DNA from 2 places in the Micromonospora parathelypteridis genome. Region 1 is predicted to be linked to the other one. Evidence: riboswitches for the same ligand, from Rfam matches in the RefSeq annotation. Region 1 holds a riboswitch; the other holds the start of a gene.
The links. A riboswitch is a leader RNA that binds a small molecule or an ion and turns the genes downstream of it on or off. The one in region 1 is predicted to bind cobalamin.

Region 1 (7,124 bases):
TGCCCGGTCCTCCAGGTCGCCCTCGCTGGCCAGGTACGTGTCGCGCAGCCGGTCGAGGGTGGCCGGCTCGGGTTTGGCCCACAGCCCCCGGTCGGCGGCCTCCAACAGCCGCTCGGTGATGCCATGCAGCGCCCACGGGTTGGACTGCTCCAGGAACTCCCGGGTCGTCTCGTCGAAGAGGTACGCGGCGGCCAGGTGCTCGTACATCCAGTCGTCGACCACGCCCGCGGTGGCGTCGTAGCCGAACAGGTAGTCCACGGTGGCGGCCAGCTCGAACGCGCCCTTGTAGCCGTGCCGGCGCATCGCGGCGATCCACTTCGGGTTGACCACCCGGGCCCGGAACACCCGCCGGGTCTCCTCGCCCAGCGTTCGGGTACGCACGTCGTGCGGCATCGCCGAGTCACCCACGTACGCCTGCGGTGACGTGCCGGTGAGGTGACGGACCATCGCCACCATCCCGCCGTGGTACTGGAAGTAGTCGTCGGAGTCCACGATGTCGTGCTCGCGGGTGTCCTGGTTCTTCACCGCCACGGCGATCCGGGCGAAGGAACGTTCCATGTCGGCGCGCGCCTCCCGCCCGTCCAGGCCCCGGCCGTAGGCGTAGCCGCCCCACACCGCGTACACCTCGGCCAGGTCGGCGTCGCTGCGCCAGGTCCGGGCGTCGATGAGGGGCAGCAGGCCCGCGCCGTACGCCCCGGGCTTGGACCCGAAGATCCGCGCGGTGGCCCGCCGCTCGTCGCCGTGCTCGGCGAGGTCGGCGGCGACATGCGCCCGCAGGTAGTTCTCCTCGTCCGGTTCGTCCAGGGCGGCGACCCGTCGGACGGCGTCGTCGAGCAGCGCCACGACGTGCGGGAACGCGTCGCGGAAGAACCCGGAGATGCGCACGGTGACGTCGACGCGGGGCCGGCCCAGCTCGGCGGTCGACACCACCTCGGTGCCGGTGACCCGCCGGGACCGGTCGTCCCAGACGGGCCGGCAGCCCAGCAGCGCGAGCACCTCGGCGATGTCGTCGCCCTGGGTCCGCATGGCGCTGGTGCCCCACACGGTCAACCCCACCGACCGGGGGTACGCCCCGGTGTCGGCGAGGTGTCGGGCCAGCAGGGAGTCGGCGAGGGCCACTCCGACGTCCCAGGCGTTGCGGCTGGGGATGGCCTTCGGGTCGACGGAGTAGAAGTTACGGCCGGTGGGCAGCACGTTGACCAGGCCACGGGTGGGTGAGCCGGACGGGCCGGGTGGCACGAACCGGCCGTCGAGCGCGCCGAGGGTGTGGGTCAACTCGTCGGTGGTCCGGTCCAGGCGGGGCACCAACTCGGTGGCGGCGAAGTGCAGCACCGCGGCGACGTCCGGGACCCGCTGGCCGGTCACCTCCTCGACCACCGTCTCGACGGCGTCGGCGTCCCAGCCGAGCGTCTCCATGCCGATGACCAACCGTCGGGCGAGGGCCTCGATCAGGTCGACGGCGTCGGCGGCGGTGCCGGCCGGGCCGTCCACCACGTCGGTCAACGTGCTGGGCAGCGCCAGCCGTCGGCCCGGCGACGCGAGCAGCTCCTGCTCGTCGAGGGAGTACGCGACGGCGAGGGCCTGCCGCAGGCCGGGCAGGGCACGGGCGCCGCCCCAGATCTGTGGCGCGCGCAGCACCGCGAGGACCAGGTTGACCCGCGGCTCACCGGTGGGCGCGTCGGCGAGGATGTGCAGCCCGTCGCGGATCTGCACGTCCTTGACCTCGCAGAGGTACCCGTCGAGGTGCAGCACGAAGTCGTCGAAGTCGTCCGCGTCGGGCATCGCCTCGGCGTGCAGGTCGTGGTGCAGCTCGGCGGCACGCACCAGGTCCCAGATCTGCGCCCGCACGGTGGGCACCTTGGCCGGGTCGAGCGCCTGCACGGTCGCGTACTCGTCGAGTAGTTGCTCCAGCTTGGCCAGGTCGCCGTAGGTCTCGGCGCGAGCCATCGGCGGCACCAGGTGGTCGATCACCACGGCGTGCGCCCGCCGCTTGGCCTGGGTGCCCTCGCCCGGGTCGTTGACGATGAACGGGTAGACCAGCGGCAGGTCACTGAGGACCGCGTCGGGTGCGCAGTCGGCGGCCAGGCCGAGGCCCTTGCCGGGCAGCCACTCCAGGGTGCCGTGCTTGCCCAGGTGGACCACGGCGTCCGCACCGAAGCCGCCGTCGGCGGCCGGCGCGGACAACCAGCGGTACGCGGCCAGGTAGTGGTGGCTGGGCGGCAGGTCCGGGTCGTGGTAGATGGCGATCGGGTTCTCCCCGAAGCCGCGTGGCGGCTGGATCAGCAGCACCACGTTGCCGAAGCGCAGCCCGGCGAGCACGATGTCGCCGCCGTCGGTGTAGAGCTCGCCAGGCGGCTCGCCCCAGTGCTCCCGCATCCGCTCGCGCAACTCGGCCGGCACCTGGTCGAACCACCGCTGGTACGTCTGCCCCGGTATCCGGGCCTCGGCGGCGGCCAACTGCTCCGGGGTGAGCCACTCCACGTCGTGACCGCCGGCGGCGATCAGCGCGTGGATCAGCGCGTCGCCGTCGTCGGGCACCGGCGCGTCGCCCAGGTGGTAACCGGCCGCGGCGAGCGCGGCGAGCAGCCGGACCGCCGAGACCGGGGTGTCCAGCCCGACGGCGTTGCCGACGCGGGAGTGTTTGGTGGGGTACGAGCTGAGCACCACGGCGACCCGCTTGTGGGCGTTCGGCACGTACCGCAGGCGGGCGTGGCGCACCGCGATGCCGGCGACGCGGGCGGCCCGCTCGGCGTCGGCGGCGTAGACGCTGAGCCCGTCGGCGTCGATCTGCTTGAACGAGAACGGCACGGTGACGATCCGGCCGTCGAACTCGGGGATGGCCACCTGCATCGCGGCGTCCAACGGGGACAGCCCGGCATCGCTGTTGGCCCACTGCTCTCGGGTGCTGGTCAGGCAGAGCGCCTGGATGATCGGCACGTCCAGGGCGGCCAGCGCGCCGACGTCCCAGGCGTCCTCGTCGCCTCCACCGGAGGCGTCCGCGGCGACCGCGCCACCGGCCGCGAGCACGGTGACCAGCAGCGCGTCGCAGCGGGCGAAGAGCCCGAGCGGGCCGGCGCCCGCGGTCAGCCCGCGCAGCGAACCGCAGAAGATCGGCAGCGGATTGCCGCCGGCCGCGCGTACCGCCTCGGCGAGCACGTCGACGAACCCGGTGTTCCCGGCCAGCGCGTGTGCGCGGTAGAAGACGATGCCCACGGTGGGCCGGTCCGGGTCGGCGGGGTGCTCCCCGTGCACGCCGTAGGCGGGGGTCGGCGCGGGCGGGGTGAACCCCTCGCCGGTGAGCAACACCGTGTCGGACAGGAACCGGGCCAGCTGCCCCAGGTTGTCCGGCCCGCCCTCGACCAGGTACGCCAGCGCCTGGGTGACGACACCGGACGGCACGGTGGAGATGGCCATCAGCTCCGCGTCGGGTAGCGCCTCGCCGCCGAGCACGACCGTCGGGACGCCGGTGGCGAGCACCGCGGCGAGGCCGTCCGGCCACGCCTGCCGACCCCCGAGCAGGCGTACGACGACGAGATCGACCCCGTCGAGCAGGGCGGGCACCTCGTCGGCGGCGACCCGCGCGGGGTTGGCCAGCCGGTAGTCGGTGCCGCTGGCGCGGGCGGCCAGCAGGTCGGTGTCGGCGGTGGAGAGCAACAGGATGCGCACGGCGGGCTCCGGACAGTGACGCCGGGGCGCTCACGGGAGCGACCCGGCATGAGGGATGGGCGCAGGGTTCGGCAGGTACCGCGGTCCGGCCAGGTCAGCGGCGCGGGGCCGGGGACGACGGGCGGTGCGGTACGGAACTCAGCAGTGAGCGGAGAGGTCGCGCCCGGGAGCCGGTGGGCCGACAATGCTGCCGATCGTGGCGGCGGCACGGCAGCCGCACGAGCCACGACGGTATCCGTCGATGAATGAGACGTCCTGCGTCATCGGGTCCTCCTCGGGTGTCCACGCCCTGGGGTACGTCCCGACGGCCGAAGTATCCTGGCTTCCGGATCGACGCTCTTCCCCCGGCCTTCCAACCGCAGACACACGGCCGTGACTCACGAGGGGGGATCGCTCCCCGGTGACAGTGGCGGGACCGCGTCGGATTCGCACCGACTTCCTTCACTGCCGTCAGGCCGCGAATGCTGCCACACCGTCGCGCCGCCGGTCAACGCCGACCCCGGCACCGCCAGACGGGTGCACTCCATTGATTCTCGCCGATCGCAAGGCGCTCGAAGCCGCGCGTCGGAATGCCCCGGGTCAATGCGACGCACCCTTTGCTCCGCTTCACCCCGCACGACAGTGACGCCGCCTCTCGTCGCGTCAGTCGAAGCGGCGCAAAGGTTGGGCGCATGCGCCCTGGCCTGCGCCGATCGCCTCTGGGCGGTGCCATTCGGCGTGATCACCTACGATTGGCGCTCACCGGAGCAACGTCCGCGATCAATCTCGGGGGTCGATCAGCATCGTCGCCATGCGATTCCGCCACCTCGCCGGCCGGGTCTGGCTCTGTCCGGGCGATCCCGACCCGGAGGCGGTCCAGGCCGGTGTCGCCGTCGTCGCCGACGAACGCGGCAGTGTGATGATCGACGCCGGACAGAGCCCCGCGCACGCCCGCGAGATCCAGGCCGCGTTGACCGCCGCCGGCCTGCCGCAGCCGCGCTGGCTCGTCTACACCCACCACCACTGGGACCACGTCTGGGGCGCCTGCGCATGGCCCGGGGTGGAGATCGTCGGGCACGAAACGGCCACCGCGCTGCTTCGCGCGGAGGCCGCCCGACCGTGGAGTCACCACTATCTGCGCGAGCAGGTACGCGCCAATCCCCGCCTCGGCCCGAGCTTCCGGGCCCGGGCACGCGCGGTGGACTCCTGGAACGACTTCGCCGTCCTGCCGCCGACCCGGACCTTCACCGACGTGGACGAGCTGCCGGTGGGGGTTCGGCTGCGTCACGTCGGCGGCGGCCACGCGCCGGACTCGACCGTCGTGCTGGTGCCCGACTCGGGCGTGATGCTGCTCGGCGACTGCTTCTACCCACCGCCGGCGCATCTGCGCAGACCCGAGGACGGCCTCGACCTGGGCCTGGTCCGGCGCCTGCTCGACGACACCTACCACTGGTACGTGTCCAGCCACGCCGAGCCGATGACGCTTGAGCAGGCCCGCTCAGCCGTTGTGGCTGCCTGAGCAGACGAGCCTCAGCGGACGTGCCGCCCGGCGCGCGGACTGCGGCGACCCTGTGCCGACCCGCCGGGCCCCGTCACGTCGACAAGGCTCCGGCCACGAGCGCCCGGGCTGTGTCCGTCCACCAGTAGAGGACTTCCCGGCCAGATCGGCGCTTGCGGAGCAGGCCGGCATCCGTCAACACGCGCAGGTGGCCACCGACCGTGCCGAGCGGCAGTCCGGTTGCGGCGACCACCGCCGTGGTGCTGACCGGCTCGGCTGCCTGCACCAGAATGCTGCTCCGCGCGTTCCCGAGCAGGCGACGCAGAGGATCCGGTGTGGTGGATGCCGCCTCGTTGAAGATCCCCGTCACCGGATAGACGATCCCGAAGCGGTCGGGCAACCTCCAGGAGATCCAGCCTCCCCGGCAGTGCGCCGCGAAGAACGTCAGCGTCCCGCCCCGCACGTCGGACGGCGGGTAGGGCCGCTCCTCGACCTGCAGCCGTCCGTCGCCGAGCCACCGCATGCCCGGTCGCATGTCGTTGACGACCCCGGACCATCCGTCCCTGCCCAGGCGGGAGATCCGGGACACCACATCGGCACGCAGCACCGACTGCCGGCGCGGCCAGTCCGCCTCGATCGTGTGGCGCCAGACCCAGCGCAACAGGGCGGCCGTCCGGGTCGCCAACCCCGAGCCGAGTAGTTCCTGGGCCAGCGGGGAACGTACGTGGGCCAGGTCCTCACGGATGCGGTCGTCCGGAAGCGACTCCAGCTCCACGAGCTCGTCGTCCAGCGTCATGTCCGGGCGGGCGGGCGGCACCGTCAGGAAATCGGCCATCCAGGAGGACGAGATCGCGTGCGCCAGAATAGCCGCGGTCACCGGGTCGCCGTCGAGATAGCCCTGGAAGGCCTCGACATGCTGGTCCCGCCAGATCCGGTGCCACGGAAGCGGCTGAGCCCGGCGGAGGATATTCAGCGCCCCCAACGTCTCGGTGAGCTGTGACGTGCCGAAACGCGCCTGCGCCAGCACTTCGGCGTCCACCAGGAACACTGCCACGTTTCGCCTCCAGTCGAAACTCTAGGGCGGCAACGCGGACCGCTGCAAGCTCCTGACCATGCACAGCGACAGCCGACCATACGATCCGACGACCGTGAGCGCGCGGAACTTCACGGCACTGTGGGCCGGTACCGCGGTCACCAACCTGGCCGACGGCGTCGTCAAGCTGACCCTGCCTCTGGTTGCCGTCTCGATGACGGATTCCCCTGCGCTGGTTGCCGGCACCACCCTGGCCAACACCCTGCCCTGGTTGCTGTTCGCACTGCCAGCCGGCGCGCTCGCCGACCGAGTCGACCGCCGGTGCCTGATCATCAGGATGGCCGCCGCGCGCGCCCTGGTCCTCGCCGTACTCGTGGTTGGCATCCTCGCGGACATGCTGCCGCTGGCCGGCCTGTACGCGGGGGCACTGCTCCTCGGCACCGCCGAGGTGTTCGCCGACACCACCCGGATGTCGATCGTGCCGATGGTCATACCCCGCAATCGCATGGAATCCGCGTTCGCGAAGTTGACGGCGACCGAGACCGCGGCCAACGAGTTCATCGGGCCGCCTCTGGGTGGCCTGCTGGCCGCCGCCGGACTGGCCGTCGCGCTCGGCGCCGGCGGCGTCGGCTACGCAGGCGCACTGCTCGCTCTGGCAGTCATGACCGGTCACTACCGCAGCGACGGTCACCGCAGATCGGCGACGAACGCTCCCGGCCTCCGTGCCGACATCCGGGAGGGCATCCGATACGTATGGCAGGCAAGAATTCTGCGGACCCTGCTGTTGGTGGCCGGCGCGGCGAGCGGATGCTGGGCGGCCTGGATGGCGGTCATCGTCGTCTATGCGGTCGCACCCGGACCGATGGACCTGAGCCGCTCGGAGTACGGCCTGCTGATCGGCGCCCTCGGAATGGGCGGCGTCCTGGGAGCCGCCGCCGCGCCCGCTCT
Region 2 (7,124 bases), 830 kb from region 1:
CACCGTGAAGGGATAAGACCCCTGGACCGGGTGCCCGTCGGTGGAGACCACCCGGTACGCGACCGTGTACGTGCCGTTCGGCAGGGTGTCGCTCACCTTGACCGTGCTCCTCGCCCCGGCGACCACCGGGTCGCCCGTCGGGATCTTCCGCTTGGAGGCGTCGGTGAGCACGATGGTGGTGAACGTGGGATCGAGCCGCTGCATGAATTCGAGCGTGAGCTCGGTAGGTGCGCTGGGCAGTGTCGCGTCCTTGGCCGGCGACGCGGACCTGAGCGAGTTGTGCGCCCAGGCGGGACCGGCCGGGACGAGCAGTGCCACCAGGGCGGCGAGCACCGCGACAACGAGCCGGACGGCTCGGGAGCGGGACAACGGGACGGTCCTGGTGAGCGACTCTCCGATGGGGCGGTTCATCCGAGCACCTGCTCGCCGATCCAACCGCCGGGCGGGCAGCCGGGCGGGATGGCGAAGACAGCGGATCCGATCGGGGTGGTCCATTCGTTGAGCAGGTCCCGCTCGGCCAGCCGACGTTGGATGGGGAGGAACTGTCGGCTGATGTCGGCCTGGTACGAGGTGAAGATCAGCCCGCTGTCCGCGTGGCCCTCCGTTATCGGAGCGCCGTCGTAGTTGTAGGGCCGACGCAGGATCTTCAGCCGGTCGTCGGTGACGTGTGCCCGGGTGAGGTGGGAGAAGTCCGGGATGACGGTGAGCCCGTCCGGGCCGGTGGCGGCGAAGTCGGGTTCGTCGTGTTCGGCGGTGCCGGTCAGGGGCGCGCCGGTGTCGAGGCGTCGGCCGCTGGCGAGTTCACGGTCGGCGCGGCCGAGCAGGTCCCAGGTCTCCAGGTTCATGCTGATGCGTCGTACGACAAGGGTGGTGCTGTCGCGCAGCCACGCGGGGCCGTCGGGCACCCAGACGGCGGAGTCCATCGGCGTCCCGGGTCGGGGGTTGGCGGTGCCGTCGAGTTGGCCGAACAGGTTGCGTTGGGTGCGGCCGCCGGGCTCCACGCCAGGGCTGCGGCGGAAGCCCTGCTGGACCCACCGGACGGTGGCGAAGGGCCGGCTGTCCTTGAGCAGGACTCGTTGGGCGTGCGCGACGGTTATCGGGTCGTCGGCGCAGATCTGCAGCAACAGGTCGCCGCCGGACCAGGCCGGCTGGAGCCGGTCGATGCGGAACGAGGGCAGCTCGGCCAGGGATGCCGGCCGCCGGTCCTCGACGCCGGCCGCCCGGTACAGGCCGGGGCCGAAGCCGAAGGTCACGGTCAGTCGTGCAGGCAGCAGGCCGAGTTCGGCCTCGGTGTCGGCCAGGGCGGGCTTGCCCTGGGTGAGGCGGGCGGCGTCGTCGGTCAGCAGCCGCAGCATCCGACCCGCCGCGGCCCGCTCGATGCCGGCGCGAAGAGTGAGCGCCACGAACGACGCGTGGGCCTGCGGGTCGGTGGCGACGCCAGCCTGCCGAGGCCCGTGGAACGGCTCGACCGTGCTACCGACGGCGGCGACGGGCACGGCCTCGGGCAGCCGGTCGTCGCGGTCCTCGGCCTGCTTGTCGCCGATCGCGGTGACTCCGGCGACACCGGCGAACGCGCCTCCAGCGGCGAGGGCACCGCCGGTGAGCAGGCCACGTCTGCTCACCGGACGGAGAGTGGGTTCCGGGGTCATGAGGCCGGGCTCATGCTCATTCCCGGCGTCGGGCTGGCCCCATGGCCGGGCGCGTAGCTCTCCTGGGCGCCGGTGAACGGCTTGGCCACCGCGGTGAACGTCTGGGTCCTGAGGTCGGCGAAGGTGAGGGTGAAGGTCAGCTCGTCGCCAGCCTGCACCGGCTGCTTCACGTCCATCAGCATCAGGTGGTCGCCCCCCGGCTCGAGCACATGTGTGCTCTTCGCCTTGATCACGATGCCGCCCGGCTTGGCCTGCATGACCATCTTTCCGTCCTTCATGGTCATCTCATGCAGTTCCATCCGAGACACCTCGGTGGAGGCGCCGGTGATGGTGACGTCGGTCTCGGTGTCGTTGACCAGCGTGCCGAACGCCGCGGTCATGCCCTTGTCGGCGGCCTTCACCCACGGGTCACGGATGCCGACCACGCCCGCGGCGACGCTCGCCGACGCCGACGGGCCCGCAGCGGCGGACGACGGGGTTTCCGACGATCCGCAGCCGGCGACACCGACTGCCAGGAGGGCGGCGGTGGCGAGCAGAGCGACCGGGCGGCGGCCTGCGCCGGCGTGGGTGGTGCTGGGCATGAACGGTCCCTTCGGTAACGGGTCTGGCGTCAGGTTGGTCGGCACCACCAGCGGAAAAGTTCCGGTATGGCTGGCAAATGACGTCACCTGGCTGCCGACGACCGGCCGCCGATCGGGCCGCGCGGGCGTCTACCGACCCCTCACCTCACGGCAGGTTGATCGTGTACTCGGCGGTGTGCACCTTCCCGCCAACCTGGAAGTCGAAGAACGCTCGGTACCGGCCGGAACTCGGAGCGGTCAGCCAGAACTTGACCGTTCCGTCGACCAGTTCCGGCTCGGGGTGGACGTGTACGTAGCCGAGGTCACCCTCGCGGACCACGACCAGGTGCCCGTACGCGCCCAGGTACCGCTCCAGTTGCGCCGACTCCGCCGTGCCGGCGCGGTTGACCTGGAACTGCACCGGCGCCGTCACCGCCACCGTTGGCGTGCCGGTCATCGACACCTCGAACGGCCCAGCCGCCGCTTGTGCCTGCGCCGGTGGCAGGGCGGCCGGCGCGTACGCGCCAGCAACATGGTGGTCGACGCCCAGGACGAGAGGCAGTTGGGCACCGTCGGCCGCGGTCACGGAGAAGTCGGCGTAGATGCGGTAGCCACCGGGCCGGGCCAGCGTCAGGGGGACGCTCCAGGTGCCATCGGAGGCCATCGTCGGGTGCAGATGCTGGTAGCCGCTCAGGTCGCGACCCACCACGATCATGTGCAACGGCTTGTCGTGGACCACCGCGAAGCGTGTCGCCGCCTGCCGGTCGGTCCCGACGATCCGGAACCGGTAGTCCGCGCGTACCCCGGGTGGTTGGGATCGCTCCAGCGGTTGCAGCGTGTACCCGCCGGCGCTGACCGTCGTCCCCGCCGCCAGCGTCTCGCCCGTGCCCCCGTCGCCGGGGTGCGAGTGCGGGCCGGTTCCTGCCGGGTGTTGATGCCCATCGCCTGCGGATATCGCTCGCCCGGAGGTAGCCGGAGCGCCGGCGGGCTGCCGCGCGTTGCTGGTCGGTTCCTCGGTGCCCGTACCGATGCGGGCCAGCCCGAACCCGGCGAGCAGGGCCAGCGTCAGCCCACCGACGAGCAGCGCCAGGTGCGTGTTGCTCAGCCGAGACCCGGGTGTCCCGGCAGCGACATGCTGCAGCAGAGGGTCGGCGGGGGTGGACCGCGACTCGTCCTCCGGGGTGGCTGGTGCCTGCGTCGACCCCGCCTGTTGACCTGCCGGCGTTGACCCGGTCGCGGCGGTCCTGGCGGTGACGAGTGCCCCGCTCCTACGCCCCGCGGGCACGGCGACGCCGCGCTGCCTGCCGCCGGAACCGGCCGCGCCGCCTCGACGACTGCCGCCGGTCGTACCGGTCTTGCCGCCGGTGGTCTTGCTCCCGGCTCGGGGTTCGGAGTCGCGTCGGCCCGAGGGCGCCTTCGATGCGCGGCCCCGGCCGGAGGATCTGCCGGCGGGCGCGGGGCGGCGCCAACCAATGAATCCCGCCACCGCCGCGACGACCGCGACCACCCAGCCGGTCCAGGCCAGGGGGCCGGAACCGCTCTCGTCGTTCGACGCTGCCGAAGCGGCAGCCGTCGCCGGTGCCGCCGACCCGGCTGCTGGGGCCGCCGATCCGGCCGGTGCGGCCGACGCCTGTCCTGACGTCGAATGCTGCTCGATGGCGGCGACGAGGGACGGGTCCGGCTGGTGGGTCGGCGGGCTCCACCCCTGGGGTGCGGCCGTCGCCCGGCCCGTGTAGCGGAAGGTCATCGTGCCCCGGACCGCGTCTCCGTCCGAGGCGACCGACAGGTAGCTCACCGAGTACTGTCCGGCCGCCGGCAGATGGGCGACGGTCACCACCGCCGGGAACCCGGTCTTGTACTCACGCGGTTCGAACTTCCCCTCCACCAGGAAGTACTCCCGCACCGGCTTGTCCAGCGGCTTCGGCTCGCCGTACGTCCAGCCGTTGTCGACGCGGGCGCCGCCCGGGGCGGTGATCGTGAAGTACGCGTTGGCGGCGACCTTCTCCGTGAAGTACAGCTGCACCGCCGCCAGCGGCTCACGCAACGTGGCACCGTCCCCTGGCGTGGACATCGCGAGGGTCCCGTGAGCTGCCGCGGGCTGAGCGGACGCGAGCAGAGCGACCGCCGAGGCGAGGACGAGCGCGAGGAGGGCCGAGACCACTCGCCCGGGAGTCTGGGGGAGACGACGCATCTGAATATCCTCACCACGCCGAGACTTTTTTCAAGAGGCGGTTTCGTTTTTACCGAGATGGCAAAAGTTGGCGAGGTTGGGGATCGATCTTCGTGTCCTGGCGTGGCCTGTCCAGCCGCGAGGCACGCCAGCTGGCTGGGCGGCCTCGCTGACCAGCTATGCTTCCCGGCGGCGCTGGTTCGCCCGGTCGGCTGCCGATCGGGCGTCGTAAGAGGGAACCCGGTGTGAATCCGGGACTGCCCCGCAGCGGTGAGTGGGAACGACCGCCGTCATCAGCACTGGGCCAGTGGCCTGGGAAGCGACGGCCAGTAGGAGATCGGCGTGGAGCCGGTCAGGCCCGCGAGTCCGAAGACCTGCCGGTGCCGCGTACACAACCGTGTGCGCTGCCGTCGGCCTCGCGGGTGGGCTGAGCGGGTGACCTGCCGCGCATCTGCGTGGGTGTGTCCTCGTCAGCGTGTCCGCGTTCCGGTGGTGTGGTTTCCCGAGGGACGGACTACCGCTGTGCACGACATCATCACGATCGACGGTCGAGCGCCGTCGGCGTCGCACCTGACCCTGTCGCAGATCATGGATCAGCACCACACGAACCTGATGGGTACGGTGCACGGTGGCCGGATCCTCAACCTCATCGACTCCGTTGCCGGGGTGGTCGCCGCCCGGCATTCCGACGGGCCGGCCGTCACCGCCGCCATCGACGAGACCGCGTTCCTCCGGGCGGTTCGGGTCGGTGACGTCGTCCACGTCGACGCGCGCATCACCTGGGCGGGACGCAGCTCGATGGAGGTGGCCGTGAAGGTCACCGCGGACCGGTGGGATCGGGCGGTGCCGCCCACCGACGTGGCCACCGCCCACCTGGTCATGGTCGCCATCGACGACGACGGGCAGCCGCGGGCGGTGCCGCCGCTGCTGCCGGAGACGGACGGGGACCGGCGTCGCTACCGGGAGGCGGAGATCCGCCGGGAGCACCGTTTGGCGCTGCGACGGGCGTTGCTCGACGGCGCCGAGGAGGTCTGAGACATGCTCGGACTGTCCGTCGCGACGTTGGCCGGCTCTCGCGGTGTCGGCGAGTGGACGTGGCTCGGTCATGCCTGGTAGGCAGGCGGGTGTGCGAATCGTTTCACTGCTGCCGGCGGCCACGGACATCGTGGCCATGCTTGGCGTGACCGGGCACCTGGTCGGCCGGACGCACGAGTGTGACTGGCCGCCGGGGGACCTCGCCGATATTCCGGCGGTAACTGCGACTTCCCTGCCTGAAGCCCTGACGAGCAGGGAGATCTCGGCGGCGATCGCTGGCGACGCGCACCGAGGATCGTCGTTGTACCAGCTCGACGTCGCCCTGCTGGAGGACTTGAAGCCGGATCTGATCCTGACCCAGGATCTGTGCGACGTGTGTGCGGTCTCCTACGAACGGGTCAACGACGCCGTGCGGATGATCGACCTCGATACCAGGGTGGTGTCCCTGGAGGCGAGGACCATCGGCGGGATCCTGGACACGGTCGACGTCGTGGCCGCGCTGACCGGCACCGAGGGCAGGGCAGCGGAGATCCGGGCTGACGGCGAGCGTCGCCTCGCCGCCTTGCCGGGGTCGGTGACCGATGCGCCGACGGTGCTGTTCGTCGAGTGGCTCGACCCGCTGATGCCCGGCGGACACTGGGTGCCGGAGCAGATCACCTATGCGGGCGGGCGGTCTCTGCTGCTCGGGCCGGGCGCGCACAGCATCCCGCACCGGTGGTCCGTGGTCGCGGACCTGGCTCCCGACGTGGTGGTGTTCGGGCCGTGCGGATTCACGCCCGAGCGAACCTTCGACGAGCTGTCCGTGGCGGCCACGCAACCCGGCTGGGCGGACCTGCCCGCGGTTCGTCAGGGGCAGGTGTGGGTGGTCGACGGGCCCGCCTACTTCAACCGACCCGGCCCGAGGGTCGTCGACGGCGCGGAGATCCTCGCCGCGATCCTTGCTGGCCGTCCAGACGCCCGCGCTCGGCGGGTTCCCGTCGACGCCGGTTGACGCAGCCGCTGGTGAACCTGGGTTCCGCGGGTAGCCGGACCCCGCCGAAGCGCGTCGGCGGCGAAGCGCGGCTCAAGCGACCCGTTGGGCGAGCACCTGCCCTGGCCAGGTTCCAGACAGGAAGCTTTCGGTGGAAGTGAACCCGTGGCGCTCGTAGAACGCCACCAATTCGCCACCGCCGCCCGCCCAGCAGTCGACCCGGAGCAACCGCACGCCGGCTCGCCGGGTTTCGTCCACGGCGTGTGCCAGCAGGGCCGACCCGAGTTTCCGACCGGCGAATCGTCGGTGGGAGACGAGTAGGCGGACGTACCGCTCGGGTTCTTTCGCGGGCGCGATCGGCGCCCGCGGGTTGGGCCCGGAGTCCAACACCAGGGTCGCGGCCGGTGTTCCGTCCACCTCCGCGATGTACGGGAGGTTCTCGGTCAGGTACCGGTCGACCAACTCGGGCCCTCCGGGCTTCTCCGAGAACGGGATCGTGCCCCACTGCTCGGTGTTGCCGCGATCGTTCATCCAGATCACCGCGGAATCGAGCATGTCCAGTACGGCGGGTGCATCGGCCGGGCCACCGCGTCTGATACGTATGCCGCGGGTGATGTCGTCCATGGCGGGATCGTAAACCGCGGCTGGCCGATCACGACCGAGATAATGATCATGGTCCTGGGGAATCCAGCGCCACGCCGACCAGCAGCTCATGCAGGGCATCGCCGTTCGGCGCCCGG

Region 2: another riboswitch for cobalamin. It lies ahead of HNR20_RS03225 (acyl-CoA thioesterase); the one in region 1 lies ahead of cobN (cobaltochelatase subunit CobN).

The regions. Positions count from the first base shown of each region.
Region 1 is NZ_JACHDP010000001.1:13,749-20,872, forward strand. Features, by position in the region: gene HNR20_RS00060 (putative cobaltochelatase) at 1-1, opposite strand, end outside; gene cobN (cobaltochelatase subunit CobN) at 1-3,666, opposite strand, end outside; cobalamin riboswitch at 3,956-4,133, opposite strand; gene HNR20_RS00070 (MBL fold metallo-hydrolase) at 4,457-5,164, shown strand; gene HNR20_RS00075 (ArsR/SmtB family transcription factor) at 5,238-6,197, opposite strand; gene HNR20_RS00080 (MFS transporter) at 6,292-7,124, shown strand, end outside.
Region 2 is NZ_JACHDP010000001.1:839,599-846,722, reverse strand. Features, by position in the region: gene HNR20_RS03245 (copper resistance CopC family protein) at 1-411, opposite strand, end outside; gene HNR20_RS03240 (Dyp-type peroxidase) at 408-1,649, opposite strand; gene HNR20_RS03235 (copper chaperone PCu(A)C) at 1,646-2,230, opposite strand; gene HNR20_RS03230 (copper resistance CopC family protein) at 2,376-4,400, opposite strand; cobalamin riboswitch at 4,559-4,775, shown strand; gene HNR20_RS03225 (acyl-CoA thioesterase) at 4,968-5,414, shown strand; gene HNR20_RS03220 (ABC transporter substrate-binding protein) at 5,506-6,405, shown strand; gene HNR20_RS03215 (GNAT family N-acetyltransferase) at 6,478-7,008, opposite strand.